DNA from 2 places in the Microbacterium aurantiacum genome. Region 1 is predicted to be linked to the other one. Evidence: predicted binding sites of a transcription regulator. Region 1 holds the regulator's gene; the other holds the start of a gene.
The links. Region 1 encodes HspR, which represses chaperone genes until heat shock. Its sites were predicted from a motif close to AAGTTGAGTCNNNNNGACTCAACTT; they were not measured.
Positions count from the first base shown of each region.

Region 1 (14,488 bases):
AGGATGACGACTTCTCCACCATCCAGGTACGCTCGACCTCCGGTGACAACCGCCTCGGTGGTGACGACTGGGACCAGCGTCTGGTCGACTACTTCATCAAGCAGTTCAAGGACACCACCGGTGTCGACGTCTCGGGTGACAAGATCGCGCTGCAGCGTCTGAAGGAAGCGGCCGAGCAGGCGAAGAAGGAGCTCTCCAGCTCCACCTCGACCTCGGTCAACCTCCCCTACCTGTCGCTCACCGACTCGGGCCCCGTCTCGCTGTCCGAGACGATCACCCGGGCGAAGTTCGAGGACCTCACCAAGGACCTCCTCGACCGCACCAAGAAGCCGTTCGAGGACGTCATCCGCGAGGCCGGCATCAAGGTCGGCGACATCGACCACGTCGTGCTCGTGGGTGGATCGACCCGCATGCCCGCCGTCGCCGAGCTGGTGAAGAAGGAAGCCGGCAAGGAGCCCAACAAGGGCGTGAACCCGGATGAGGTCGTCGCCGTCGGTGCCGCCCTCCAGGCCGGTGTCCTCAAGGGTGAGCGCAAGGACGTGCTGCTCATCGACGTCACCCCGCTGAGCCTCGGCATCGAGACCAAGGGCGGCATCATGACCAAGCTCATCGAGCGCAACACCGCCATCCCGACCAAGCGGAGCGAGACCTTCACCACGGCCGACGACAACCAGCCGTCGGTCGCGATCCAGGTCTTCCAGGGCGAGCGCGAGTTCACCCGCGACAACAAGCCGCTCGGCACCTTCGAGCTCACCGGCATCGCCCCCGCCCCCCGCGGCATCCCGCAGGTGGAGGTCACCTTCGACATCGACGCGAACGGTATCGTCCACGTCTCGGCGAAGGACAAGGGCACCGGCAAGGAGCAGTCGATGACGATCACCGGCGGCTCGTCGCTGCCGAAGGACGACATCGAGCGCATGGTGCGCGAGGCCGAGGAGCACGCGGCCGAGGACAAGAAGCGCCGCGAGGCCGCCGAGGTCCGCAACCAGGCCGAGACCCTGTCGTACTCGATCGACAAGCTCATCAAGGAGAACGAGGACAAGCTCCCCGCCGACGTCAAGGAGTCGGTCCAGGCCGACGTCGACGCGCTGAAGACCGCGCTCGCCGGCGACGATGACGAGGCCGTGAAGACCGCGTTCGACAAGCTCAACGCCTCGCAGGGCAAGATCGGCGAGGCCATCTACCAGGCCTCGCAGGCGCAGGGTGAGCAGCCGGCCGACGCGCCGGCCGGCGACTCCGCCGAGGGCACCTCCTCCGCCACGGATGAGGATGTCGTGGACGCCGAGGTCGTGGACGACGAGGACGAGAAGAAGTAATCATGACGGACAAGGACTTCGACAACGAGGTCCCCGGCGGCGAGGACCCGGAAGCGCAGGCTTCCGGGTCCGACCCGCAGGTGGGCCGGAACGACGACAACGCGGGCGACGGGAGCGTGCCCGGAGACGTCGACGGTGACGACCTCACCGTCGACGACATCCTCGGCACCGACCAGAACATCGACGCCGCCGCGGAGGATGCCGTCCTCGCCGACCTCGAGTCGCAGCTGCTGGGCGACCTCAAGCGCCTGCAGGCCGAGTACGCCAACTACCGTCGACGCACCGAGGACCAGCGGGAGATCGAGATCGCCCGCGCCAAGGGGTCCGTCGCCAAGGGACTGCTGCCGGTCCTGGACGACCTCGATCGCGCCGCGAAGCACGGCGATCTGACCGAGGGCACCGCCTTCGCCGCGATCGCCGAGAAGCTCCGGGGCGTCGCCGAGCGGATGGGACTCGAGACCTACGGTGCCGCCGGCGAGGTCTTCGACCCGCAGCAGCACGAGGCGATCTTCCAGGCGCCGACCCCGGGTGCGACCGAGGCGACGATCCTCGAGGTGGTCGAGATCGGCTACCGCCTGGGTTCCGTCGAACTGCGACCGGCCAAGGTCGTCGTCGCGGTTCCGGCGGAGTAGACCGGAGGACACATGGCCAGTCAGGACTGGTTCGAGAAGGACTTCTATGCGACGCTCGGCGTGGCCAAAGATGTCACGGCATCCGATCTGAAGAAGACCTACCGGAAGCTCGCGCGCACGTATCACCCGGACTCCAATCAGGGCGATGCGAAGGCGGAGGCGAAGTTCAAGGAGATCAGCGAGGCGTACGCCGTGCTGTCCGACCCCGAGCAGCGTGAGGAGTACGACCAGATGCGCGCCATGGGCTCGGGCGCCCGCTTCACCGCGGGTGGCCAGGGTGCCGGCGGCTTCGAGGACGTCTTCAGCCAATTCGGTCAGGGTCGGGGCGGCGGTCGCTACCAGGCTCAGGACTTCGAGGACATCTTCTCGATGTTCAACCAGGGTGGATCGGGTTTCGGCTCCGGCCGGTTCGGACAGTCCACGGGCGGGTTCCGCGGCTACGGGGGACCCACCCGGGGTGCCGACGTCACCGCGCGCACGACGATCGACTTCGTCACCGCGACCAAAGGGGAGACCATCTCGCTGCAGGGCGAGGACGGCAAGCCGTTCAAGGTGAAGATCCCCGCGGGCGTCTCGGACGGTCAGAAGATCCGCCTGCGCGGCCGCGGCCGCCCGTCGCCGGACGGCGGGGAGAGCGGCGACGTGGTCGTCTCGGTCACGGTGCGCCCGCACCCGGTCTTCACGCGCGACGGGCTCAACCTGCGCGTGACCGTGCCGGTGACCTTCACCGAGGCGGCTCTCGGCGCCACGATCGAGGTGCCGACCCTCGGCGGCGATCCGGTCAAGCTCCGCGTCGCGCCCGGGACCCCGTCGGGTCGCGTGCTGCGCGTCAAGGGGCGTGGCGTCCAGACCGCCAAGGGCCTCGGTGATCTCCTCGCCGAGGTGCAGGTGGCCGTGCCCACGCACCTCGACGACCGCGCGCGCGAAGCACTGGAGAAGTTCCACGAACTCGAGCCCAAGGAGAATCCGCGCGCCGACCTCATGGCCAAGGCGCGCGGCTGAGAGGAGGCGGGGTGAACGAGCAGATCGATGACGAGGCCCCGATCTTCGCGATCGCCGTGGCCGCGGAGCTGTCGGGCATGCACCCGCAGACCCTCCGTCAGTACGACCGGCTCGGTCTCGTCGTTCCCGCCCGCACCCAGGGCGGGTCGCGTCGGTACTCCCTCCGCCACGTCGAGCAGCTTCGCGAGGTCGCCCGCCTGTCCGCGGACGGCATGAGTCTTCCCGCGATCGCCCGCCTCATCTCGCTCGAACAGCAGGTGCACGACCTGCGTCGCCGCGTCCGCGACCTCGAGCAGCAGCTCGATCGAGAACGCCAGTCCCGCCCCGGTGCCCGCGTCTTCGCGGCGGGGGCATCCGGTTCGGTCGTCACCCTGCGTCACGGCGCGCGGGTCCGTCGCGCCACCGAGCTCGTCGTGTGGCGCCCGCGCCCAGCCCCGCTCGAAGAGGACCCGCGCCGCGAGGGCTGACCGGGTCAGGCCACGCCGCGGTGGCGGCGGAACAGCTCCCAGTCGGCGTGGGAGAGCGCGGCATAGGCGTGGGACCACTCCAGGATCGCCTCGCCCGCCACCCGCCCGCCACCGAGGTACCCGGAGACCATCGCCGCGGTCGGCGACTGCCCGTGCGCGCGGGCGAGGGTCGCCGCGCAGGCCTGGGCGTACCAGACGAAGGAACCGTCCTCGAGGGTGTCGGTGTCGAAGCCGCCCTTCTTGTCGTGGAACTGGCGCACGTAGAACGACCGCTCCGCCTCGATGTCCGAGGGGACGCCGGAAAGGTGGCCGAGGAACGGATCCGACACTGCCTGCAGTACGCGCTGCATCGCCACGACCCGCCCGCCATCGCGGAACCGCTCGATGTACCGCGAGACCCCGGACGGCTGATCCGCGCCGCCGTACTGGATCAGCACGCTCGGACCCGCCTCCTTCGCCTGCAGGATGAGGGCGTTGCCGTCGCCGTCCTCCAAGCCGATCAGGTAGCACCGCGTGCCCACGCTCCCCACTCCGACGACCCGTCGGATCACATCGGCGATCGCGTACTTCTGCAGCAGCACCCGGATGTCGACGTTCGCCGAAGCCAGGTACGCGCTGAAGAACGTCAGCGCATTCCTCTCGACCACCGGCTCGACGTGCGTCATCGTCGGCGGCTGCTCGACGAACGTGAGCCGGCCGCTCTCGGCGCGCACGGTGAGCTTCCGCGCCGCTCGCGCGGACGTCCGCCGGTCGGCGTCCTTCACCGCCGCCCGTATCGCCGCCTGCGTCTCGGCATCCACCGCGCGCTCGGCGGCCACGGCATCGAAGTGGTCGTAGTAACGCTTCAGGGGACTCCGCTGCACACCGCTGCGCAGCGACCGCGCGTACGTGCGGACGGCGCGGAGGGCGGCATCCGTCACCACCTTCTCGTCCCGGGAGGTGGATGCCCCGGCGATGACGATGCTCGCCACGAGGCGCTTCAGATCCCACTCGAACGGCGCCCACGCCGACTCGTCGAAGTCGTTCAGGTCGAAAACGAGCGTCCGCTGGGGGGAGGCGAAGAGCCCGAAGTTCGCCACGTGAGCGTCACCGCACGACCCGACAGACAGTGTCGTCCCGGGGGAGCGGGCGAGGTCGGCGGCCATGAGCGCCGCCGTCCCCCGGTAGAACGCGAACGGGCTCTCGGCCATCCGCTCGGTGCGGATCGGGACCAGCTCGGGCACGCGCGAGGCATCCTGCGCGTCGAGGATCGCCATGGGGTCGCGCGTGCCGGCGGGGAGGTCCGCCAGCCGCTCGCGCGGCATCTCGTCGCGCGCCGCGCGACCCGCTTCGAGCTGCGCCGCGAGCGACGGAGGAGCGACCCAGGCATCGGCGACAGGGCTGGTCCGTTCGGGTGTCATGGGGTCAGTGTGGCACCGGGATCCGGCACGCGACACGGTCCGCGGGGTGATCCCGAGGGTGAAATCCACGGTCGCCCGCCCGGCGGTCGATACCCTGGCGACGTGACGCACGCCCCCACCGCTACGGATGCCGCGCCCCGGCGCGGGATGACCCTCGAACGGTGGCACGACATCACCTACTGGCCTCTCATCGTGGCGTCGCTGCTGTTCATCGTGGCCTACTCCTGGCAGGTGATCGCCGACCTGCAGGGGACGCCGTACCTCATCGCCCGCCTGGTGATGGGCATCACGTGGCTCGTCTTCGTCGTGGACTACCTCGTGCGGCTGAGCATCGCGAAGCCCCGAGGCGTGTGGTTCCGTCATCACATCTTCGATCTGCTCGTGGTGAGCGTCCCCGCCCTGCGGCCCCTGCGGCTGCTCCGGGCGCTGACCCTGCTGCACGTCCTCCAGCGCACCGCCGGCACGGCGCTGCGCAGCCGCATCGCGATCTACGGCATCGGCGCCGCCGCGGTGCTCATCTGGATCGCCGCGCTCGCGGTCCTCGAATCCGAGCGGGGCGCTCCCGGCGCGAACATCGAGAACTTCGGCGACGCCGTCTGGTGGGCGTTCGTGACGATCACCACCGTCGGCTACGGCGACTTCTACCCGGTGACGGGATGGGGGCGCTTCGTCGCCGTGCTGCTCATGATCGGCGGTGTGGCCGTGGTCGGCGTGGTCACCGCGACCCTGGCCTCGTGGGTGCTCGAGCGTGCCGCCCAGGGGCACGAAGACCAGGAACCGGCCACCCGCGCGCAGTTCCGCATCATCGCCGAGAAGATCGACGAGCTGCGCGGTGCCCCGCCCGGGTCCACTCCCGCAGACGACGAGGGGCCGGTCCCCGACGAGCCGACCCCTCGCACATCCTGATCAGCCCAGGAGCTTCGCCTTCGCCGCGGCGAACTCGTCGTCGGTGAGGATGCCGGCCTCCTTCAGGGCGCCGAGCTTCTGCAGTTCGCCGACGAGGTCGACGCCGCCCGCGGCGGGAGCCGGAGCAGGCGGCGCGGCAGCCGGCGCCGGTGCGGCAGCCTGCGCGGCCTGCGCCTGAGCGACGGCCTGGGCCGCTGCCTGCTCCATCGCGATCTGCTGCTGCTGCGCTTCGTACGCCTGCTGCTGCTGGCTGTCGTAGGCCTTCTCCTGCTGGCGCCGGGCCATCCCGCCCGAGACGGCGCTGGCCGTCCCCGCGACGACCGCCGTGCGCGCGGCGAGCCCGATGAGCCCGGGGCGTCCCATTCTCCGGATCATGATGCGTCCTCCTCGTCGTCGACGTTCGCGGTCAGGAAGGCGTTGACGATGGGTGCCGGGGTGGACTCCCTGGCGATCACCGCCCCGCCCGCGTCGTACAGGGCGGAGGCGAAGGCCTTGGCCCACAGCAGCTCCACCACGAGTATGGCCGCCGACGTGCCCGGGGCGACGTTCGCGGCAAGCTCCTCGATGTCGTCGATCCCCGCGAGGCCCGCGAGGTCGAGGGCGGGGACGCCGCCGTCATCCGTCGTGTCCGACAGCTCCAGGACTTCCAGCTCGCCCTCGGGCGAACGCCGTGCGTACACCAGATCCAGCACGTTGACCGTTCCCGCGGCGACGAGGTCGTCGATCGCGCGGAGGATCGCCGGTCCCGGCCGGTCCCCGTCGAAGGAGACGGCGTAGAACTCGATGGGTCCGTATTCGAAAGTGGTCATACCCGCTCCTTCGTCGTCCACGCTCAGGCGAGAGCCTTGGCCTTGAGGGCGTCGAACTCCGCTTGCGTGATGGTACCGGCATCGAGGAGCGCCTTGGCTTTGGCGATGTCGTCGCTCGGGCTCGACGTGCCGGCAGCGCTGCGGATGTAGTCGGCCTGCTGCTGGCGGATCTCGGCGGCCTGGGCGACCGAGCGCTGCTGCATGCCGCGTCCGCGGGCGATCAGGTAGACCAGTGCCGTGAGGAACGGGACGAAGATCAGGAACAGGATCCACACCGCCTTCCAGCCGCCGGCCAGCGAATGGTCGCGGAAGATGTCCGCGATGATCGAGAACACCACCATCAGGTAGGCGGCGAACACGAAGATCCAGAAGAACCACGCGATGAAGCTCCAGAGGTCCATGACTTCCCTCTCTCGGGGCAGACCGGGTCGTCCACCGTTGATCGGAATCTACGTTCCAAGCCCCCGGAGGTCGTCACCCCGCCGGGGTGATCAGTCCACGGCGACGCGGTTGACCGAGACGACCTCGATGCGGAGGTCGTCGAGCATCCGCAGGAGCCCGAGGAGCGCGGGCTGATCGACCACCGCCCCCCGGATCGAACTCGTGCCGTCGCCGCGGTCGCTGACGCGGAACCCGTCGAGGGCGGTCACAAGGGACGGACCCATCGTTCCGCGCACGACGACGTCCACCACGTGCTCGGTCATGGGTGCTCCTTCCCGGCGGGGCGCGCGATGCGCGGGTATGGATAGCGCAACGATGCCCGGATCGCCCTCGATCGGCCGTCACCCGTGTGGGATGATTCCCCCCACGAGCAAGGGGAACTCGGAAGGCCCACGATGCCCGATACGCATCCTGCCCCTCCGCACGCGGTGGACCGACCGGGGTTGCGGAGACGCCTCGACGTGGGCGCGCGCTCACCGCTGACCCTGCTGATCGCGCCGGCGGGCTCGGGGAAGACTGTGCTCCTCGCGCAGTGGGTGCACAGCCGTCCCGATCTGAGCGTCGACTGGTACCACTTCACCCCCGCGGATGCCGATCCCGCCCATTTCGCGCAGCGACTCGTCGCGGGTCTCGGGGCGAAGCACCCGGCGCTCGCCGATCTCGCCGCTCCGCTCGGCGAGGCGCGAGGAGGACTCGGCGTCGGACTCATCGACTCGCTCGTGGTGGCGCTGACGGAGTACGAGGGGGAGATCGTTCTGGTCTTCGACGACCTGCACCTGCTGCCGGGCCGCGAGATCGCCGACGATCTGTGGCGTCTCGCCGAGCGACTGCCGCCCCACGCGCACATGATCGTCTCGTCCCGGGTCGACCCGGGACGCCGATGGAGCACCCACCGCCTCGAGCATGCGCTCGTCGAGATCCGCCAGTCCGATCTCGCGCTCGACGACGTCGAGACCGCCCGCGTGCTCGATGCCATCGCTGGAGAGACCGTGCCGGTCGACGCGGTGCGGGCGATCCGCGAGCGGACCGAGGGGTGGGCGGCCGGCATCCAACTCGCCGGTCTGAGTCTGCGCTTCCGGGGTGGAGCCGACCCGGATGCCCTCGCCGACGCCTTCGCCGAGAGCGACCGTCTCGTCGTCGACTACCTCTCCGAGGAGGTGCTCGCCGCCCTGCCCGACGGTCGCCGCCGCGCACTGCTGTGCCTGTCGGTCGTCGACGAGCTGACCGGGCCCCTCGCCGAGGCCCTCTGCGGCGGCGGCGATCTCGACCAGGTCGGCGGCGGGGAGGAGCTCCTCCGCTCGCTCGTGCGGGAGTCGCTGTTCGTCGCGCCCGTGGAGGGCTCTTCCGGTAGGTACCGGTTCCATCACCTCATCCGCGACGTTCTGCGCTATCGCCTGCGCGCGGAGGATTCGCGCGCGGAAGAGGTCCTCCTGGGGCGCGCCGCCGATTGGTTCATCGCCGAGGGCGGCAGCGCGGTCGCCATCGACCTCCTCCTGCGCGCCCATGCGTGGGACCGCGCGCTCGCGCTCATCCTCGGACGGGGGCGGGAGGTCTACGAGCGGGGGCACGCTGCGACGCTGGCGCGATGGCTGGCCGCCGTGCCGCCCGACATCCGCCGCCGCAACGAGCACGCCGAAGCGCTGTACGCGGTGAGCCTCGGCATGTCGAGCAACGCGGCGGAGGCCGAGGCGGTGGCCCGGTCGCTGCTCCTGGACGGAGTGGATGCCGGAGTGGAGCTGGTGCTGCGCACCTACATCGCCGCGGCCGTGCAGTTCCGTCCGCATCCGGAGCTGTACCTCGGCGAGGCGCGCCGTGTGCTGGAGATGATGGACGACCGGTCGGATCTCGTCACGCCGCCCCTGATGGGTCTCGGGCACCCGACGCTGCTGCGGACCCTGGCGCTGGTCGGCGGCGGCCGGGCGCTGTTCTTCCTCGGCCGGTTCGGAGAGGCACGGACCTGGCTGCGTCGTGCGGCCGCATCGCCCGGGGGTCAGTACCCGCCGTACCGCGTGCACACGCTGGGCTCGCTCGCGCTTCTGGAGGCGATCGCCGGTAATCTGCGTCTCGCCGAGGACCTCGCCGATGATGCCCTGTCACTGGCCGCCGACACCGATCTGCTCGCGCACCCCGCGCCCGCCGACGCCTATCTCGCGCGGGCGGTCGTCGCGGTCCAGCGCGGCGAGCCGGAACAGGGCGCTCTGGTCTGGGAGGAGGGGATGCGGCGCGCGGAGGCGAACCGGCGGACCTCCCTGGTCTGGGTGGGGTACGCCGTGGGTCGCCTGGTGGACCTGGATTCCACCGTCGATCGGGCGGCTCCCGAGAGTGTGCCCGTTCCCCTCGCGCGCGTCATCATGGAGGTCGTCCGATACCGTCTCGCGCGGGAAGCCGGCGAGCCCTTCGCCGCCATCCCGCGCCAGGCCCGTTGGTCGTCGCTGGCGTTCGAGGAGGTCGCCGCGCTCCTCGCGCGCGGTCACTCCGCTGCGGCGCGCGCACGCCTGGACGAGCTGGCGATCGACGTCACGACGGCCGAGCCGACGGCGGTGGTGGAGTACGAGCTGTGTCGGGCGTGGGCCGCGGCGGAGGCGGGTCGCGGCGCACCGGCCCAGGAGCACCTTCGTGCGGCGCTCGCGATCGGCGAGCGCGAGGGGCTCGTGCACGGATTCCTGCGGGCAGGCCCCGCGGTCCTCGCGCTGGTGGCGGGGCTTCCGGAGAACCCGGGCGCGTTCCGACGCCGGGTGCTCGAGCGTGCACGCCGACGCTCGACGCGCGGCGAGGGTCTCCTCGCGGAACCCCTGACCTCACGCGAGCAGGAGCTGCTGGCCTACCTTCCGACACGGCTGACCAACGTCGAGCTCGCGCAGCGCTGCTACGTCTCGGTCAACACCATCAAGACCCATGTGTCGCACATCTACCGCAAGCTCGGGGTGCAGGGGCGCAGCGCCGCCGTCGCGCGCGCCGTCGAGCTGGGCCTGCTCCCGGAGACCACGGTCGAGCTGCATCCGACCGCGCGCTGAGGCTCAGGCCGGGTCGATGCGCAGCATGCCGGGCGTCTCGCCCGCGGGAAGGTCGTCGACGACCCGGAGCGTGCGCACCAGGTCGTCGACGGAGGAGATGAAGATCCCGAACCGCTCGCGGTCGGGCGACATCGCCGAGACCGTCACCAGGTGGCTGCCGGTGTCCCACGTGTAGGTCGCGGTCGGTGAGCCGCGCCGCTCCGGGTCCATCGGGTTCGGCGCGCCGAAGGGGAGCTCGAGCTTCTCGCCGGTGCCGAGGTGCGGGCTCCGGAAATCCTCGGTGTCGTCGTACTCCATCGGCATCATCGCCCGCGCCGCCCGCACCTGGGGAGTCGCCTCCTGCAGCTGGGCGATGACCACGCCCAGCTCGGGGTCGGCCTTCCACACCCACACGAGCATCCGCCCCGCCATGCGCCGCATCAGCAGCGGCGCGGCCTGGCTCGCCGCCCACGCGGCCACCGAGCTCCCGGGTCGCTCGGTTGCGCCCATCGCCGAGTTCGCCTGGGTGAGCAGCATCCGGATCGCCGCCTTCCGGTGACGACGTCCTCGGAACCCGAAGGATCCGGTCACCGGAACCCACAGAGACGTGTCGGCGTGCGCGTCGAGTCGGGACATCGCCCCAGCCTAAACGGCGAGTCTGAACCCCTCCGGTACAGTGGGACCGCGCCTCAGCCATCCCCCGAGCGCTCCGCCGCACAGACAGGCCCCGCACACGTGACCGACCCTGCGACGACCGACGACACCGCCGCCTCCCGGCGCCCGTTGAGGATCCTCATCGGCGCCGACACCTTCCTCCCGCACGTCAACGGAGCCGCGCGCTTCGCCGAGCGGCTCGCTGCCGGCCTCGTCGCGCGCGGCCACGATGTCCACGTCATGGCCCCGAGCGACGGTCGCCGCAACCACGGGACCCGCACGGAGGTGATCGAGGGGCAGCCGATGACGATGCACCGCCTGCCGTCGTACCGGTACCTCCCGCACGACTGGCTGACCTTCGTGCTGCCGTGGCGTTCGAAGCACTACGCGCGGAAGGTGCTCGACACCGTCCAGCCGGATGTCGTGCACATCCAGTCGCACATCGTCATCGGACGGGGCCTCGCCCGCGAGGCGCGCAAGCGCGGCATCCCGGTCATCGCGACGAACCACGTCATGCCCGAGAACATCCTCGACTTCACACTGCTGCCCGATGCGCTGAACCGCGTCGTCGTGAAGCTCGCGTGGGCCGATGCGCAGCGGACCTTCGCGATGACGCGCGCCGTGACCACGCCGACCCGGAACGCCGCGACCTTCCTCGAGCAGACGATCGACGTCTCCTCGGTCATCCCGATCAGCTGCGGGATCGACGCCGCGCAGTACACCGCCGATCTCGGTCCGCGGGATGCGAACCGTCTCGTCTTCGTCGGGCGCCTGACCACCGAGAAGCAGATCGACGTCATCCTCCGCGCGATCGCGGCGCTCGACCCCGCGCTCGCGGTGAGCTTCGACGTCGTCGGCAACGGGGATCAGCGGCGCAACCTCGAGCAGCTGGCCGCGGAGCTCGGCATCGCCGACCGCGTGCGGTTCCACGGTCACACCACCGACGCGGAGCTCCGCGGGTTCCTCACCCACGCCTCGGCGTTCGTCATCGCCTCGATCGCCGAGCTCCAGTCGATCGCCACGATGGAGGCGATGGCGTCGGGTCTCCCCGTGGTCGCCGCCGACGCGGTCGCCCTGCCGCACCTCGTCCACGACGGCGAGAACGGGTACCTCTTCCGTCCGGGCGACGTGGACGATCTCGCCGCGAAGCTTTCCGCGGTGCTCACGCTGAGCCCTGCCGAGCGGGAGCGCATGCAGAAGGCCTCCCTCGACGGGGTGAAGGTCCACGACATCCGACGCACGCTCGAGACCTTCGAGGCGCTGTATCGCGACGAGCCCCTGCCGGCGTAGGCGCGTCCCGTGCACGTCGTGTTCTTCGGCGACCAGCACGTCGAGTCCTTCGGCGGGGCGCAGGTGTCGATGCGTCTGCAGCGCCGGTTCCTGGAGCGCGCCGGTCACACCGTGACCGTCGTCGCCCCGCGCATGCACGGTCCGCGCGGGCGCGCCGTGGCTCCCGACGACGCGTTCGTGGACCTGCCGTCGGCGCCGATCACGCCCGACCGCGAGTACTCCCTGACGTGGCCGGGGCGGCGCACCGATGTGTGGCTCGACCGGGCGATGAGACGCCGCCCGCCGGTCGACATCGTGCACGTGCAGGCCGACTTCTGGGGGGCCTTCATCGGGCACCGGTTCGCCGAGCGGCACGGGTTCCCCGTCGTCCAGACCCTGCACAACCGCGTCGACGTCGGCATCGAGGCGACCACGCCGTTCCCGGGGACGGTGCTCCGGGTCCTGAACGCGTGGGAGCGCCGCGCCCTGCGGGCGTGGGAGCGGCGCGCTGTCGGAGGCGTCCCGCGCGGGCACGACGGGTGGGCCTACCTCCGTCGCCTCGCCCTGCAGTCGGATGCCGTCACCGCGCCGTCCGCGCACTTCGCCCGACGGCTCGAAGCCCACGGGGTGGCGCCGCGCGTCGACGTGATCTGGAACGGCATCGACGACGACGTCCTGGGCGCCGCGCTCGCCGAGGAGCACGGGTCGTCGCAAAGACCGGATGCCGGGCCCCTGCTCGTCTGGATGGGACGCATGAGCCCGGAGAAGCGCCTGCTGCCCTTCCTCGAGGCCGTCGCGAGGTCGGGGATCCGCGCGCGCGTCGAGGTGCTCGGCGGCGGCGGTCAGCGCCGCGCGGCGGAGCGCCTCGTCGCACGGCTGAAGCCCACGGCATCCGTCGTCTTCGCCGGTCGCCGCCTGTACGTCGACTCGCTCGCGCGGTTGCGCGCGGCGGACGCGCTCGTGCAGACCTCCATCGGATTCGAGACGCAGGGGATGACCCCTTTCGAGGCGGCCGCGCTCGGCACGCCCTCGATCATCAGCGACCCCGACATCGCGCGCGAGCTCGGCACCGGCTTCTGGGCCGTCGGCGGGGGAGCGGATGCCGCGCCCGACGCCCCGGACCCCTCGATCGACGCTCTCGCCTGCACCCTCCGGCAGGCGGTCGAGGACATCGGCGCCGGCCGGGCGGTGCCGGCGAACCCCGCCGTGCGCGAGCGCTTCCGGCAGAGCTCGCGCACCGCGGCGATGGTCGAGGTCTACGCGCGCGTCCTCCGCGGCTGATGCGAGGTCCGGGCAGCCGGGGTCACGGAACCCGCGACCACTCGGTCGGCACACGGCGGTAGCCGTCGGTCATGAGGGCGCGGACGGTTCCGACGACGGCGATCACGGCGAGGGCGGCGAGAAGGATGACGAGGATCATGGCAGAAAAGCTATGGGTATCCGTTTTCTGTCACTACTGGCAGAAAGGACGCCGAGCAGAGGAAAACTGCCATACCGCGATCGGCAATAGAGTTCGAGGATGAGCGAGGAACAGCGTCGACCACGTCCGTTCCGGCCGTTTCGCGGCCGCGCCCGGACGCACCCCGCCCCGGTGATGCCGGCGGCGAGCCCCCCGCCCCCGCCACCGGTGCTCTCCCCGAGCCTGCGGGTCCTGGTGGGCCTCGCCGCGGCGGTGGTCGTCCTCGCCGGTCTCTTCGTCGCACGCGACATCGTCGGACCGCTCGTGCTCGCGGCGGTCATTGTCATCATCTGCCACCCGGTGCGGCATCCGCTCGAAAGGCTCGGGTGGCCCCGTTGGGCCGCCACGACCGGTGTCATCGTCGTCGCATACCTCATCCTCGGCGTGCTCGGGTGGCTGCTGTACTTCGCCGGCGTACAGTTCGTGCGGCTCGTGACCGACTACGCCGACGACCTGCAGGCCACCGCGCAGTCGGTCATCTCCTGGCTCGGCACCGCGGGGCTGGACGAGCAGGCGTCGGATGCCGCGGCCTCGCTGCTGCAGCCCTCGACGATCCTGTCGTTCGTGACGTCTCTCAGCGGCACGGCGATCGGCGTGCTGACCGCGCTGTTCTTCGTGATCGCGTACGTGATCTTCATGGCCGCGGACGGCGCCCGCTACGGGCACGCGCAGCGGGCCTTCGGCGCGACGGCCGGCGGACCGCTCCGCCGCTTCCAGCGGTTCAACATCGGCGTGCGCCGCTACTACGTCGTCAACGCCAGCTTCGGTGCAGTGGTCGCGATCATCGACGGCCTCGCCCTGTGGGCCCTCGGGGTTCCGGCGCCGGCGGTGTGGGCGATCCTCGCGTTCGTGACGAACTTCATCCCGAACATCGGCTTCGTGATCGGTCTCGTCCCGCCCGCGCTCCTCGCGCTCGTCGTCGGCGGGTGGCCGCTCGCCCTCGCCGTCGTGGCGATCTACTGCGTCGTCAACGTCACGCTGCAGGTGCTGATCCAGCCGAAGTTCGTCAGCGACGCGGTGAGCCTCAGCCTGACCCTGAGCTTCTTCTCCGTGATCTTCTGGACGTTCATCATCGGACCGCTCGGGGCCATCCTTTCCATCCCGCTCACCCTCGCCGTCCGCGCCCTCGTGCTGGAGGGC
Region 1 is NZ_JAHWXH010000001.1:1,059,411-1,073,898, forward strand. Features, by position in the region: gene dnaK (molecular chaperone DnaK) at 1-1,316, shown strand, start outside; gene KZC50_RS05030 (nucleotide exchange factor GrpE) at 1,319-1,948, shown strand; gene KZC50_RS05035 (DnaJ C-terminal domain-containing protein) at 1,961-2,950, shown strand; gene KZC50_RS05040 (heat shock protein transcriptional repressor HspR) at 2,962-3,417, shown strand; gene KZC50_RS05045 (DUF2252 domain-containing protein) at 3,423-4,817, opposite strand; gene KZC50_RS05050 (potassium channel family protein) at 4,920-5,723, shown strand; gene KZC50_RS05055 (SHOCT domain-containing protein) at 5,724-6,098, opposite strand; gene KZC50_RS05060 (DUF6325 family protein) at 6,095-6,532, opposite strand; gene KZC50_RS05065 (SHOCT domain-containing protein) at 6,556-6,933, opposite strand; gene KZC50_RS05070 (DUF8691 family protein) at 7,024-7,236, opposite strand; gene KZC50_RS05075 (winged helix-turn-helix domain-containing protein) at 7,435-9,987, shown strand; gene KZC50_RS05080 (hypothetical protein) at 9,991-10,602, opposite strand; gene KZC50_RS05085 (glycosyltransferase) at 10,702-11,910, shown strand; gene KZC50_RS05090 (glycosyltransferase) at 11,920-13,170, shown strand; gene KZC50_RS05095 (AI-2E family transporter) at 13,409-14,488, shown strand, end outside.

Region 2 (14,488 bases), 500 kb from region 1:
GCTGGCGACGCGCGGCGTCGACTACGACGTGTTCGCGTCGTCCTACTACCCGTTCTGGCACGGGTCTCTCACCGACCTCACCGCGGCGCTGCGGGACGTCGCCGACACCCACGGCAAGAAGGTCATGGTCGCCGAAACCTCCTGGGCGCACACGCTCGAGGACGGTGACGGGCACGGCAACGTCATCGATCTTCCCGAGGAGGCCGCGGCCTACCCCGTCAGCGTGCAAGGACAGGCGACGGCGGTGCGCGACGTGATCGACGCCGTCGTCGACGTCGGCGACGCGGGGATCGGCGTCTACTACTGGGAGCCCGCGTGGCTACCGGTGGGCCCTTCCACCGAACTCGAGCAGAACAAGATCCTGTGGGAACGCGACGGATCCGGCTGGGCGACGAGCTTCGCGGGCTCGTATGAACCTCGCGATGCAGGAGAGTACTTCGGCGGGTCCGCCTGGGACAACCAGGCACTGTTCGCCGTCGACGGCACGGCACTCGAGTCGCTGCGCATCTTCGACTACGCCCGGACCGGCGCCGTCGCGCCCCGCGCGGTCTCGGACGTGGAGACGGTGCGCGTCGAGATCGTCGCGGGGGACGAGGCGGTGCTTCCCGGCACCGTGTCCGTGTCGTACAACGACGGGTCCGTCGAAGATCTCCCGGCGACCTGGACCGATCCCCGCGAGTGGGCCGCCGGTCCTGGTGAGTACTCCGTACCAGGCGTGGTCGAGGGTGTCGGCGAGGTGATCGCGACGATCGTGGTGCACGCGCCGAACCTGCTGCAGAACCCGGGGTTCGAGTCGGCGGACACCGGCATGTGGCGCCTGGAGGGAACAGGTGCGACGCTCCGTGCCTGGGACGATCCCCGATCGGGTGAGCGCTCCGTGCACTTCTGGTCGGCGACCGGATCGTCCTTCACGCTCTCGCAGCGGGTGGACGGGCTTCCCGCGGGCACGTACCGGGCCTCGGCCTCGCTCCAGGGCGACGGCGAAGACGCCGAGAGCGTCATGGCGCTCGCGGTCATGTCGCACCCCGACGAGCGGGAGGTGACGGCGGCGTTCACGATGGACGGATGGCGGAACTGGTCGACACCGACCACCGAAGCGGTCACCGTCTACGACGGCGAGGCGGCGACCGTCACCGTCCGCATCGACGTCCCCGCGGGCGCGTGGGGAACCATCGATGACGTCGAGCTTGTGCGTGTCGGCGACGCGGATGCCGCGGCATCCGTCCCTGCGCGCGGAACACTCTCGCACGACAACGGCTGGGACACGGGTCTGCTGGATGGCGACTACACCGTGCGGATGAACCTGTGGTGGGGCGAGAACGGCTCGACCTTCCGGCTCTACGAGAACGGCGTGCTGCTGGAATCGGTGCCCCTCACCTACGCCGGCTCCGCCGCGCAGAGCGCGCGTGTCCCCGTCGAGGGGCGGAAGAACGGCACGTACCGGTACACCGGCGAGATCGTGAACTCCCGCGGCGCCACCGCCGTCGGCGGGACCACCGTCACGGTGAAGGATGCCGCGCCCGGCGTCCCCGCCCTCAGTCACGACAACCACGACCGGGACGGCGGGTACACGGTGTCCGCGAACCTCTGGTGGGGGACGAATGCCACCTCCTACCGGTTCTTCGAGGACGACGTCCTCGTCGCCGAGGGCTTGCTCGAGGCACGGACGCCCGCGGCACAGGTCGCCCGGCTAGACGTCGTCGACGCCCCGCGCGGGCGGCACACGTACCGCGTGGAGTTCGTCAACGCGGCCGGCACGACGGCGAGCAGGTCCGTGACCGTCGTGGTGCGATGAAAGTCACAGAAAGATAACGAGACCCCTTGCCACCGTTACCTCACCGTTATAGAGTGCTTGCACGGTAGTTGTTTTGCTGTGGCAGCTACCGACATGTGATTGCAGGACACTCTTGGTGCAGGGACAAGGGCCGGTCGGACGCCTCTCCGACCGGCCCTTACTCTTGCCCTCACCGACCGGGCGCGATTTCGGCGTCAGACGCCGCCGCCACCTCCACCGCCGCCACCCCCACCTGCTGAGCCACCGCCACTGGATCCACCGGACGTCGACGCGCTCGCGGTCGTCGACAGACTCGAGATCCCTGACGAGAACGCGGCCGCGTTGAAGCCGGTGGTCCCGACATACCACCCGGGCGTACCGGTGCGGTCATAGAGGACAGCAAGACGGTCCGCCCATTCCTTCTCCTGACCGAACACCACCGCGTAGGGAAGAAGCTTCTCGTACAGCACGAGCATCTGACCGGGGTTGTCGGGATCGATCTGGCGCCCCTTGGCATCCACCGCGCGACGCTCCGCCCCCCGGGGCGACTGCAGCATGCGGATCCGATCCGCCTCGGCCCACTCGATGAAGGTCTTGAGTCCCGCCAGGTGATCCCTCGTCTCGGCGCCGACGGATGTCAGAGGTCGACGCGAGACGAGCCCCGCGACGATGAAGACCAGAATGAACGACCCGATGAGGATGGGCACCGTCACGGCCGGCGAGAGGAACGCCTCCAGGGCCAGCACCCCGAAGAGGGTCGCGCCGATCGCCGCGATGATCGACAGGACCATCGGCCACGCCCGCTTCCCGGCGGGGACCGGTCGGCGAAGACCCCGCGTCGTGAGCTCTTTGTCGGCGAGGCTGAGGATCTTCCGCGCCGCCGTGGAGAACCGCGTGTCCGACGAGCCGAACTCGTACTCCGCGCCGGGCACCAGCTGCGGGAAGAGGCCGTCGAGCAGCATCCGCCCGTCGCCGTCCGCGCGAGACGGATCGATCAGCACCGCCTTCAGCTTCACCCCGCTGAACATCTTCTTACCGGCTTCCTCGATGCGGATGCTGCCGACGACCGCCTGCTCGAGCACCTCCGCCGGGATCGCCTTGGCGGTCTTGCCGAGCAGCACCGCACTCTCGAGCGCGTCGATATTGGCGGGCGGGGCGTACTCGGCGATGATCGTCGGACGCCCCGGCGCATCCCGGAGATGGCGACGGCGCACGGCGATCGCCCATCCCAGCGCACCGAGGCCCAGCGCGCCGAACATCGCCTGCAGCCATCCGAGCGGCGAGGCGGCGTAGTTGCCGTCGAACGGCGTGAAGGTGTCGGGTGCGAAGCCGACGGCGATGGTCATCGTCTCGTACGGCGCGAGATCGCTCGCGGAGGCTTCGATGAGCACCGCGCCCAGTTGCCCCGGCTGCACCGAGATGTCGCACGTCTGCGTCGATCCCTGCGTTCCGACGTAGCAGGCCTGATCGCCGGTGAGGGCGTCGGCGAGCTCCGCGGGCACCCGGAGAGTCGCGTTGACCTCGCCGAAGGGCTGCGGCCAGTCGACACCGTTGACGTCCCAGTAGAACTCCTGGACTCCGGTGTCGTCGAAGAAGCGCACCACGTTGTCGAGCGTGTAGGTGAACACGTAGGACTGCTCGCCGCGCACGTAGTCGTCGGCGCGAGAGGTCATCGCGTAGGCGCCGTCGTCGCTGTCGGTCTCGCTCGCGCGGGGGTTCCCCTCTGCATCCGTGATCGAGATCAGCCGAGGATTCAGCGGGGCGCCGAGATAGGAGTCCGGAACGATCCGCCGCATGCCGCGATTCTGGTCGTACTCGGGGAAGCGGGCCACGAAGGTCTCCGCCACGGTCAGGGCGCTCGCGCCGTCCTCACCGCGGCCGATGGAGTAGTCGACATCCATGCTGTCGAACGTGAAGTCGTCGACATCCGTCGACACCGTGCTCACCGGTTCGGCGGATGCCGCACCCGCACCGATCATCCCCGTCGTCGCGGTGAGGGCCGCGGCGATCGCGACCACCCCCGCCGCTCGAGCACCGAAAAGTGACCGAAGTCTGCGCGTCGCCATGCGGCCAGCCTACGGCGAGGCCCTCTCGGCCGTACCCTGGTCTGCATGACTGATCGCCGCCTCGCCATCGACGCCTGGGAAAGCCTCTTCCGGGCGCAGCACGAGGTGTTCCACGAGATCAGCAGCGACTTCGACGACGAGCTCGGCCAGGCCGAGTACGACGTGCTCCTCACCGTCACCCGTGGGCCGGAGATGACCGCGCGCCTCCGCGACGTGACAGCCAACATGCTCATCAGCCAGCCGAGCGTCTCGCGACTCGTCGACCGCATGGTCTCGCGCGGACTGCTGACGAAATGCGCCGATCCCGATGACCGACGCGGCTCGCTCGTCACCGCGACGGATGCCGGAGCCGCCGTCTTCCGACGCGTCGCCTCCGCGCACGGCAAGGCGATCGCGGAACGGATGTCCCCTCTCGACGACGCCGAGCTCGCCCAGCTGCGCGACCTCACGGCGAAGCTCCGTCGCCGGCCCGCGTCGGCCTGACGCCCCCGAACACCGAAGGAGCCCGCCCGCAGGGTGCGGACGGGCTCCTCTCACGGAGTCGGCGAAGCGATCACTGCTCGACGGGCTGCGGACCGTCAGCGCTCTCGTGCGCCTGGATGACGGGGCTCGTGCCGTCGGCCATCACCTCGATCTTCCGGGGCTTGGCCTTCTCGCTCACGGGGATCGTGACGCTCAGGACGCCGTTGCTGTAGTTCGCCGAGATGCGCTCGGTGTCGATGCCCTGGCCGAGGTTGAGCTGGCGCAGGAAGCTCGCCGCCTCGCGCTCGCGCGTGATCCACTTCACGCCGTCGCCGGAGGGCAGCGTGCGCTCGGCACGGATCGTGAGCAGCTGGCCGTCGACGTCGACGTCGACCGAACCGGGGTCGATGCCGGGGAGGTCGGCGGTCAGGACGTAGTGGTCGCCGTCGCGGTAGAGGTCCATCGGCATGCGGCGCGGGCCGCGGCGCGTGTCGAAGAGGCTCGTGGCGAGGCGGTCGAGGTCACGGAAGGGGTCGTACGTGGCCATGGTGTTCTCCTCTCGAATGGTCCAGAGTTGAGTCCACTCGACTCAACTACGATGAGATTAGCACTCTCGGGTGTCGAGTGCCAGATTTTCGCCCTCTCGCTCGCGTTCGCCCTCGGCGAACAGGGCTCCGCGCCGGCGCCCGTTCGAGTGGCAGTTCTCGCCGCCTCATACGCGCCGAGGCGACCATGGCTGCCACTCGAGGCGAGCGAAGGGACAACGGCGCCCCTCCTCCCCAGCGAGCGGCATCGATGCGGTGGGGGCGCACCGCACACAGACACGGGCGCACGGACCCGCGAGACCGGGGTACACGCGGAAGGGTGGGCCGATGCCCGTCGCACCACGCCCCCTGCCCGACGGCCTCGGTCCCGCCTTCTCGTGCGCCGAGGCGCAGGCCGCCGGTGTCACACCTCGGCGCCTTCGCGCGCGGGATCTCTCCGCACCCTTCCGCGGAGTACGAGCCGTGACGGATGCCGAGCCGCCGGCATCCGTCATCGATCCCCTCTGGCGGCAGCGCACGATCCGCGAGCGCACCCGCCGCCTCGCGGTTGCTTACGCCCAGATCATGCCCGCGCACGCGGTGTTCGCCGGGCGGACCGCAGCCGTCCTCCTCGGCGGACCCGTCGATCCGGGCGCCGACCTCGTGGTCGCGGTCCCCGACCCGGTGCGCGCGCCGCGTCGGCGCGGCATCCGCGGTGTGAAGGTCTCTCGCGACCTCGCTCGCATCGCGACGGTCGATGACCTGCCCGTGACAGACCCGCCCTCGACGTGGTCGATGCTCGGCGCCGAACTCGACGTCCGGGAGCTCGTCATCCTCGGCGATGCCTTCGTGCGCGTCCCACGCGACTCAGTCGGATCACAAATGCCGCACGCGCGCCTCGCGACGATCGACGACCTCCGCGCCTCCCTCACTGCCGGCCGCCGCATCGGCGCGCGAAAGCTCCGCACGGCGCTCGAACTCATCCGCGAGGGCAGCGCCTCACCGCTCGAGACCGACTACCGCCTCGATGCTGCTGCGGCGGGCCTTCCTGATGCCGATCTCGACGTCGAGGTTTGCGATCGTCAGGGACGCCTCGTCGGAATCAGCGAGTTCGTCTACCCCACCTACCGCACGATCGTCGAGATCGAGGGAGACCATCACCGCGTGGACCGCGCGCAGTGGGACCGCGACATCGAGAAGTACGCCGCATACTCGGCGCTCGGATGGGAGGTGGTCCGCCTCACCGCGCGGCACGTCCGCCACCGGCGCACCGCGGTTGCGATCGTCGACGATGTGCTCCGACGCCGAGGGTGGGATGGCACGCGCCCGCGATGACGTACGTTCAAGTGGCAGTTCTCGCCGCCTCGCGAACGGGGAGGGGGCGACGACTGCCACATGAACGCGCACGCCGAACTCCGGCGCCCGCGCGTCAGCACTCGATGACGTTGACGGCGAGACCGCCCTCGCTCGTCTCCTTGTACTTCGTCGACATGTCGATACCGGTCTGACGCATGGTCTCCACGACCGCGTCCAGCGAGACGTAGTGACTCCCGTCGCCGCGGAGCGCCAGCCGCGCGGCGGTCACCGCCGTCGAGGCCGCGATGGCGTTCCGCTCGATGCACGGGATCTGCACCAGCCCGCCGACCGGATCGCACGTGAGCCCGAGGTGGTGCTCCATGGCGATCTCGGCCGCATTCTCGATCTGGCGGTTCGTCCCGCCCATGACCGCCGTCAGCCCGCCTGCCGCCATCGCGCACGCCGACCCGACCTCGGCCTGGCACCCGCCCTCGGCGCCCGAGATGGACGCGTTCGCCTTGAAGAGCGATCCGAGCGCCGTCGCGGTCAGCAGGAACCGACGGATGCCGCGCCGCCGGTTCGCGTCGGCCACGGCGTCCTCGTCCGCGAGCTCTCCCTCCCCCGACCGGCCACCGTCGTGCGCACCGAACCCGAGGAGCGCGCTGCCGACGAGCTCGCCGTAGGGCGTCACCGCGTTCCCCGCCCCGAGCCCCGAGTCGGCGAGGAAGCGCCACCAGTACATCGCCACCGCGGGAAGGATCCCGGCGGCCCCGTTGGTCGGCGCCGTCACGACCCGCCCACCGGCCGCGTTCTCCTCGTTCACGGCGAGCGCGAACGCACCGAGCCACTCCCCCGGCAGCTCCCGGTGTCCGCCGGCTTCGGCATCCTCCAGCTGCGCGCGGATCGCCGCCGCCCGCCGGCGGACCCGGAGCATCCCCGGGAGCACCCCGTCGGCGCGGAGCCCCGCCTCGACGCACGACGACATCGCGGCCCAGATCGCGTCGAGGCCTTCAGCGAGCTCCTCCTCGCCGCGCAGTGCCTGCTCGTTGAGCCGTGCCGCCTCCGCGATGCTGATCCCGCGCTCGTCGCACACCGCCAGCAGCTCCTCGGCGCTGGCGAAGTCGAGGGGGAACTCCGCCGCGCGCACCGCGGGCGGCTCCCCGTCGCGGCGGATGAACCCGCCCCCGACGGAGTAGTACGTCTCGTCGCCGACGACCGCGCCGCCGGCATCCGTCGCCCGCAACGTCATGGCGTTGGGGTGCCCCGGCAGGCGGGTGCGCGGAGAGAGGACGACGTCGTCCTTGGAGAAGCGGATGCCGCGCCGCCCGCCGAGCGACAGCTCCGCGTCGTCCGGCCACGTGGTCCACGCTCCGCGCACGAGCGCGGGATCGACGGTCTCGGGCACGTGCCCCTGCAAGCCCGCCACGACCGCGTCGGGGGTGCCGTGGCCGATGCCGGTCGCCCCGAGGGAGCCGTAGAGCTCGCACGTGACGTGGTCGACGCGGTCGAGCACCCCGGCGTCGTCGAGCCGGGAGACGAAGTCGCCGGCCGCCCGCAACGGACCGACCGTATGGGAGCTCGAGGGTCCTACACCGATGGAGAACAGCTCGAACGCCGAGATGTAGGCGCTCATCGCTCCAGGCTATGCGGGGTCCCGCGAATCCGCGCCCCCCAGCGGGCGGGACCCCGCACAGCCGTCCTCAGTCGGCGACGAGCCAGACGGTGCTCTCCCCCGCGGCGCGGCGTCCCTCGGGCGCGACGCTTGCGAGCACGATGCGTCCGGCGTCGCCGAGGTCGTACGGCTCCAAGCCGAAGACCGTGACGATCTCCCATCCGCCCGGGCGCGCGACGCGCAGCACGTCGTCGCGACCGGTGTCAATCCAGGTCAGGTCCTCGGCATCCTGGAGCTCACGCCGCAGGCGCAGCGCCCGGCGGTAGAGGGCGAGGGTGGAGCCCTCGTCCTCTACCTGGCGATCCGCCGCCACCTCGGCGAACCACGCCGGCTGCGGCAGGTGCGCTTGCCCGTCGCCGAATCCGTAGGACGACCCCTCGGCCGACCACGGCAGGGGGACGCGGCATCCGTCGCGACCGATCTCCTCACCCTGGGTCCGGAAGAACGTGGGGTCCTGGCGGTCGGCTGCCGGGATGTCGCCGACCTCGTGGAGACCCAGCTCCTCGCCCTGGTACAGGTAGGCCGAACCGGGCAGCCCCAGCATGAACAGCGTCGCCGCCGTCGCACGCCGGAGGCCGCCGATCCGGTCGAGCTCGGCCTCATCGGCACCGCGCCGCAGCCACGCCGACCCGTGCTTCTCGGCGCCGCGCCCGCGGTGCTCCTCGCCGAGCGGCGGGAGCCCGTAGCGCGTGGCGTGGCGGACCACGTCGTGGTTCGACAGCACCCACGTGCTGGACGATCCGGAGGCCGCGGCGAGCTCGAGGTTGTGCGTGACGACGCGGCGGAACTCGCCCGCGTCGAAGTCGGCCTGCAGCAGCTGGAAGTTGAACGCCTGGCCGAGGCTCTGCGGGTTGGCGTAGCGCGGCACGCGCGCGGCATCCACCCACGCCTCGGCGACGGCGGTGCGCGGCGGGTCGTACTCGTTGAAGACCGCGCGCCACTCGGCGTAGATCTCCTGCACGTCGTCGCGGTCGATGAGGGGGTGGTGCCCGTCGAAGGGCAGCACCTCCAGCTCGGCGCGCGTGGGGAGCGGCTCGCTGAGGTCCTTCGTCAGCATGTGCGCGACATCCACGCGGAAGCCGTCGACACCCCGATCCGACCAGAACCGCAGGGTGCGCAGGAAGTCCTCGCGCACCTCGGGGTGGTCCCAGTTGAAGTCGGGCTGCTCGGGCGCGAAGTTGTGGAAGTACCACTGGCCGTCGGCGACGCGGTGCCACGCCGGCCCGCCGAACACCGATTCCCAGTCGGTCGGGGGCTCCGCGCCGTCCGGCCCCGTCCCTTCGCGGAAGATGTAGCGCTCACGGGCGGCCGACCCGCGCCCGGCGGCGAGCGCCTCCTGGAACCACACGTGCTGGTCAGAGCTGTGGTTCGGCACGATGTCGACGATGACCCGGATGCCGCGGGCGTGGAGCGCGTCGACCAGGGCATCGAAGTCCTCGAGGGTGCCCAGGCGCGGGTCCACGTCGCGGTAGTCGGCGACGTCGTACCCGCCGTCGGCGAGTGCTGAGGGGTAGAACGGGCTCAGCCACACCGCATCGATGCCGAGCTCGGCCAGGTGGTCGGCGCGGGAGATCAGTCCCGGCAGGTCGCCGATGCCGTCGCCGTCCGCGTCGGCGAAGCTGCGCGGGTAGACCTGGTAGACCACGGCCTGGCGCCACCAGGTCTCGGTCTCGTCGGCGGCGATGCGGGGGTGCGCGGGGGCGAGCGTGTTCACGAGGGGAGAATGCCTTTCTTTCGAGCGAGGGGTGTGGACGGTTCGGACGGAGAGTGCGGGGCGGGCCGGTCAGCCCTTGACCGCCCCCTGGGTGACGCCCTCCATCACCCAGCGCTGGGTGAAGAGGTAGACGATGATCGCGGGCGCCATCGCCATCAGGTACGAGGCGAACGAGACGTTGTAGTTGTTGCTGAACTGGGTCTGGAAGATGCTCTGGACCACCGGCAGCGTCTGGATCGCCGGGTCCGAGATGATCAGCGACGGCATCATGAAGTCGTTCCAGGAGGCGAGGAAGGCGAAGATGCCGACCGTCGCGCTCATCGGCGCGAGCAGCGGGAAGGTCAGGCGCCAGAACGTCTGCCACGTCGAGGCGCCGTCGATGCGGGCGGCCTCCTCGAGCTCGGCCGGGATCGACCGCAGGAACGCCGTGAACAGCAGGATGCTGAAGCTCAGCTGGAACATGATGTGGAGGATCGTGACCCCCACCGGGTTGTCGAGCCCCGCGAGCCCCGTCAGCTGGATCTGCGGGAGCGCCAGCACCGGGAACGGGATGAACATCGCCGCGAGCAGGTAGAAGAACGACCACCGGAACAGGCGCTTGTCCCAGTTGCGCGAGATGGCGAAGGAGGCCCACGCGGCGAGGATGATCGTTCCGGCCACGGTGAAGGCGGTGATGAGCACCGAGACGGTGAAGGCCGCGGGAAAGTTCGTCAGCGTCCAGGCGGTGACGAACCCGTCCAGGCTGAACGGTGCGGGCAGCGCGAAGGCGTTGCCGTCCACGGCCTGCCCCTGCGTCTTGAACGCCATCGAGACGGTGACGTAGAGCGGGATGATGACGGTGATGGCGCAGAGGATCAGGACGATCGTGAGCGGCCAGCTGCCGCGGTCGCGACCTCCGCTCCGGCGGGGCCGGCGGGGGCTGCCGCCCTCGAGGACCCGGGTGGCGTCGACGTCTTCGACGACGAGGGCGGGTTGCATGACGGACATCAGAGGGCGTTCCTTCCACGGGCGATGCGCAGCTGCACCAGGGAGATGACGATGATGATGACGAAGAAGAAGGCCGCGTTGGCCATCTGGTAGGCATAGTCGCCGCCGGTGAATCCGGTGACGATCGTCATGGCGATCGAACGGGTCGCCGTGCCCGGTCCGCCGTTGGTGAGGCCCACGATGATGTCGTAGGCGTTGAGGAAGTTCTTGAAGCCGAGGATGACGTTGATGACGACGTACCCGGCCACGAGCGGCAGCGTGATCCGCAGGAGCTGCTGACGCTTGGAGGCTCCGTCGATGTCGGCGGCTTCGTAGACGTCGCCGGGGATGGAGAGGAGCCCGGCGATGTAGATCAGCAGCGTTCCGGGGATCGCCTGCCACGCGGTGACGAGCACGATCGCCAGCCAGGCCAGGTCGGCGTTGGCGAGGATGCTCTCGCTCAGCCACGGGATGCCGAGCGCCTGGCCGGCGGAGGGCACGGAGGTCGAGAAGAGGAAGTTGAAGACGTAGGCGATGATGATGCCCGAGACCACCATCGGAATGACGAATACCGTACGGAGCCCGGTCTTCAGGCGGATCTTCGAGGTGAGCCCCACCGCGAGGAGGAAAGCGACGACGTTGACCACGAGCACGGTCACCGCGGCGAACCCGAACGTGAACAGGTAGCTCTGCAGCACAGCGGGGTCGGAGAAGAGGGCGATGTAGTTGATCAGGCCGATGAACTCCCACTCCCCGAACCCGATGGAGTTGGTGAAGCTGAAGAAGATCCCGATGATCGCCGGCAGGGTGATGGCAAGCGTGAAGATGATCAGGCTCGGCAGCAGGAACAGGTAGTAGATCGGCTCGACCCGGCGCCGGGATCGGCGGGGGACGGCCGCGGCGCGGCCCGCGGGTGGCGCCGTGACGGTGGCGGTGGTGGTGGCCATGAGGTGTCGACTCCTTCGTCTGGTGAGGCCGTCTATTGCCGGAGGGCCAGGCGCGCCCAGTCGGCGTCCATGGTCGCGAGCGTGGATTCGGGATTCGCGCCGAGGACGATGCCCTGGAGGTAGTTCTCGGCGGGGATCGTGAGCGGGATCGCCTTCGAGGCGCCCTGGTAGAACCGCGCCTCGTCGAAGTACTCCTTCATGCCGAGGATGCGGGGATCGGTCACGGGCGCGGCGTCCACGGTCGTGCCGTACCCGAGTTGCGCGGCGTTGTAGGCGTCCATCACCTCGGGCCGGAAGAGGTAGGCGAGGAACTCCCGTGCTCCCTCCTGGTTGCGCGAGGCTTCCGGGATCCACGCCGCGAGGTCGATGTTGACGCGCACCTCGAGGTCGTCGGGGTCGTCGGTCATCGGGAGCGGGAAGGTCCCGAGCTCCAGGTCCGGCGAGGTCTTGGCGATCTCGCCGAAGGCCCACGGGCCCTGGAAGTACATCGCCGCCTGGCCCTGCGCGAATGCGAGGTTCCCGTCGCCGTAGCCCCGGCTGGCGGCATCCGCATTGGTGTACTCGTCCGCGAGGAGGGTCATCCGCTCGACGGGATCGAGGAGGGTCTTCTGGAACGACACCTCCGAGTCGGGACCGACGTCCGTACCCTCGGCGTTCAGCGCGTCGTAGAACTCCGCGACGTCGACGGCACCGCCGACGGTGTAGTCGAAGGATCCCTGCGCGACCGTCCACGGGTCTTTGAAGGTGCCGTATATCGGGGTGATCCCGGCCTCGGTGAGGGCGTCGCACACGGCGATGAACTCGTCCCACGTCTGCGGGACCTCCAGGCCCTGCTCGGCGAAGATCTCCTTGTTGTAGATGACGGATGCCGCCATCACCGAGTACGGCAGGACGCTGGTGCGCCCGGGATAGGTCGCGTACTGGTCGACGAGGTCCTGCACCTCGGGCCGGATGCGCTCGGCCTCCGGCATGTCGGAGAGGTCGCTGAGCGCACCGCGCTCCATGAAGCGCGCCATCTCCATGTTGTAGTTCAGCAGCCCGAGGTCCGGCGGGTTGCCGCGGAGGAAGCCGGCCTGCAGGTTACTGGAGCTGTCGAGGATCACCTCGACGTCGTCCTGGGAGGCGTTGTACTCGCGGATGAGGTCGCGGAAGTACGGAATCGCCTCGGGCTTGCTGAGGTGGAACCGCACAACCTCGGGGCCGGAGGCTCCGGCGCAGCCGGCGAGCAGCGCACCGGCGATCGCGGTCGCGAGCACGGATGCCGCGGTGCGCCGCATCCGGGTGCGCTGGGGTGGGTGGGATCGGTCGAGCACGTCGTTGTCCTTCCGAGGGCCGTTTTGATGCGGGTATTATATTTTTTCTCCGAATCAATGTGACGTGGACAATAATGCAGGAGAAGGACGGGGAGGTCAAGGGCATGTCCGACATCGATGCGACAGGGGTCCCTCGCGCGGCTCGCGCCTCCGTCGAGACCGTCCTCACCGCCGTGTGGGACGACGAGACCTTCACCAGCAACGACGTGATGCCCCGCGTCGGGCTCACCCGATCGACGACGATCGAGGCCATCGACGAACTCATCCGCTACGGCGTGGTCGAAGAGCTCCCCAACGCCCGCGTCGGCGGCGACTACCGCAAGGGACGCCCGGCGCGTCGGTTCGCGTTCCGACCGGACGCGGCATCCGTCGTCGGCGTGGATGCCGGCAGGACGCACGTCATCGCCACCGTGGCCGACCTGCGCGGGCGCCCACTCACCCGCGTGTCGCGGGAGCTCACCACCGACCTCGACGATCCCGTCCGGCGCCAGGACGTCGTGGCCGCCGTCATCGACGAGGCTCTGGCCGACGCCGGGATCGCCCGCGAGCACGTCGTGGCGGTGTGCGTGGGCGTGCCCGCACCCGTCGACGCCGACGGACGTTCGCCCGCGCGGCACAACGACTTCTGGTACCGGATGAATCCCGATCTCGCCGACACCGCGGCGCCGTGGGCACCGCTCGTACGCGTGGAGAACGACGCCTCCCTCGCCGCCGTCGCCGAGAGTGTCCACGGCGCGGCGGTCGGATGCCGGAACTTCGTGGCGATCCTCGCCGGCGACCGCCTCGGATCCGGCGTCGTGATCGACGGCCACCTCCTCCGCGGCGCCCACGGCGGTGCGGGCGAGCTCATCCCCTTCGATCACGTCACGGGCGTCGGCAGCGTCGACGGGATCGGCGTCCACGTGGCTACGTGGGCCCGCCAGGCCGCGGAGCAGGGGCGCATCGGTTCGCGCAGCCGCCTCGCCGGGCTGCCGCCCTCGGAGCTCACCGCACCCGCCGTGTTCGCCGCGGCGCGGGAGGGCGACCCGGACGCCCTCGACATCATCGCCCGCTCGGCGCGGGTCATCACGCGGATCGCGTCCGTGTTCGGCGGCTTCTTCGATCCCGAGCGCATCATCTTCTGCGGCGCCGTCGCCGAGAGCATCGAGTCCGCACTCGTGCCCGCGCGGACGATGATCCAGAGCGAGATGCACCTCCCCGCACCGGACCTCGTCGCCTCCCCGCTCGGCGCGGACGTGGTGGCCGCCGGCGCGGTCGCCGCGGCCACGGAGTCCGCCCGCACCCACCTGCTCGCCTTCGCCTCCACCCCCCTGACCGCACCGTCGCGCTAGCATCGCGGCGACAGGAGAACCATGACCCACCTCGCCACCGACGTCGACGTCGACCGCACCGCCGCCCTCGCCGCGGCGGAAGACCTCGCCGGCACTCTGGATCCCGCGTTCCGTCGACGCTTCGACGCGCACTTCCCGACCCTGCACGGACTCTTCCGCCGCCTGTACGGCGAGCGCCCCGACGCGCAGGAGCAGCTGAGCGCCGTGGTCGCGGAGGCGGCCGCGTCCTGGGGCGCGCGCCCGCTCGAGCTGAAGGCGCTGGATGAGCGACGCGAAGAGGATCCGGAGTGGTTCCAGTCCGAACGCATGCTCGGCGGCGTCTGCTACGTCGACCGGTACGCGGGGTCGCTCGCCGGCATCCGCGAGAAGATCCCCTACTTCCAGGAGCTGGGGCTGACCTACTTGCACCTGATGCCGCTCTTC
Region 2 is NZ_JAHWXH010000001.1:1,558,408-1,572,895, reverse strand. Features, by position in the region: gene KZC50_RS07265 (glycosyl hydrolase 53 family protein) at 1-1,795, shown strand, start outside; gene KZC50_RS07260 (DUF2207 domain-containing protein) at 1,990-3,840, opposite strand; gene KZC50_RS07255 (MarR family winged helix-turn-helix transcriptional regulator) at 3,886-4,323, shown strand; gene KZC50_RS07250 (Hsp20/alpha crystallin family protein) at 4,394-4,849, opposite strand; gene KZC50_RS07245 (hypothetical protein) at 5,175-6,161, shown strand; gene KZC50_RS07240 (L-serine ammonia-lyase, iron-sulfur-dependent, subunit alpha) at 6,256-7,755, opposite strand; gene KZC50_RS07235 (glycoside hydrolase family 13 protein) at 7,823-9,508, opposite strand; gene KZC50_RS07230 (carbohydrate ABC transporter permease) at 9,578-10,486, opposite strand; gene KZC50_RS07225 (carbohydrate ABC transporter permease) at 10,495-11,421, opposite strand; gene KZC50_RS07220 (ABC transporter substrate-binding protein) at 11,454-12,698, opposite strand; gene KZC50_RS07215 (ROK family protein) at 12,839-14,065, shown strand; gene KZC50_RS07210 (amylosucrase) at 14,087-14,488, shown strand, end outside.
Region 2: the regulator HspR is predicted to act here: its motif matches at 4,874-4,898, upstream of KZC50_RS07250 (Hsp20/alpha crystallin family protein).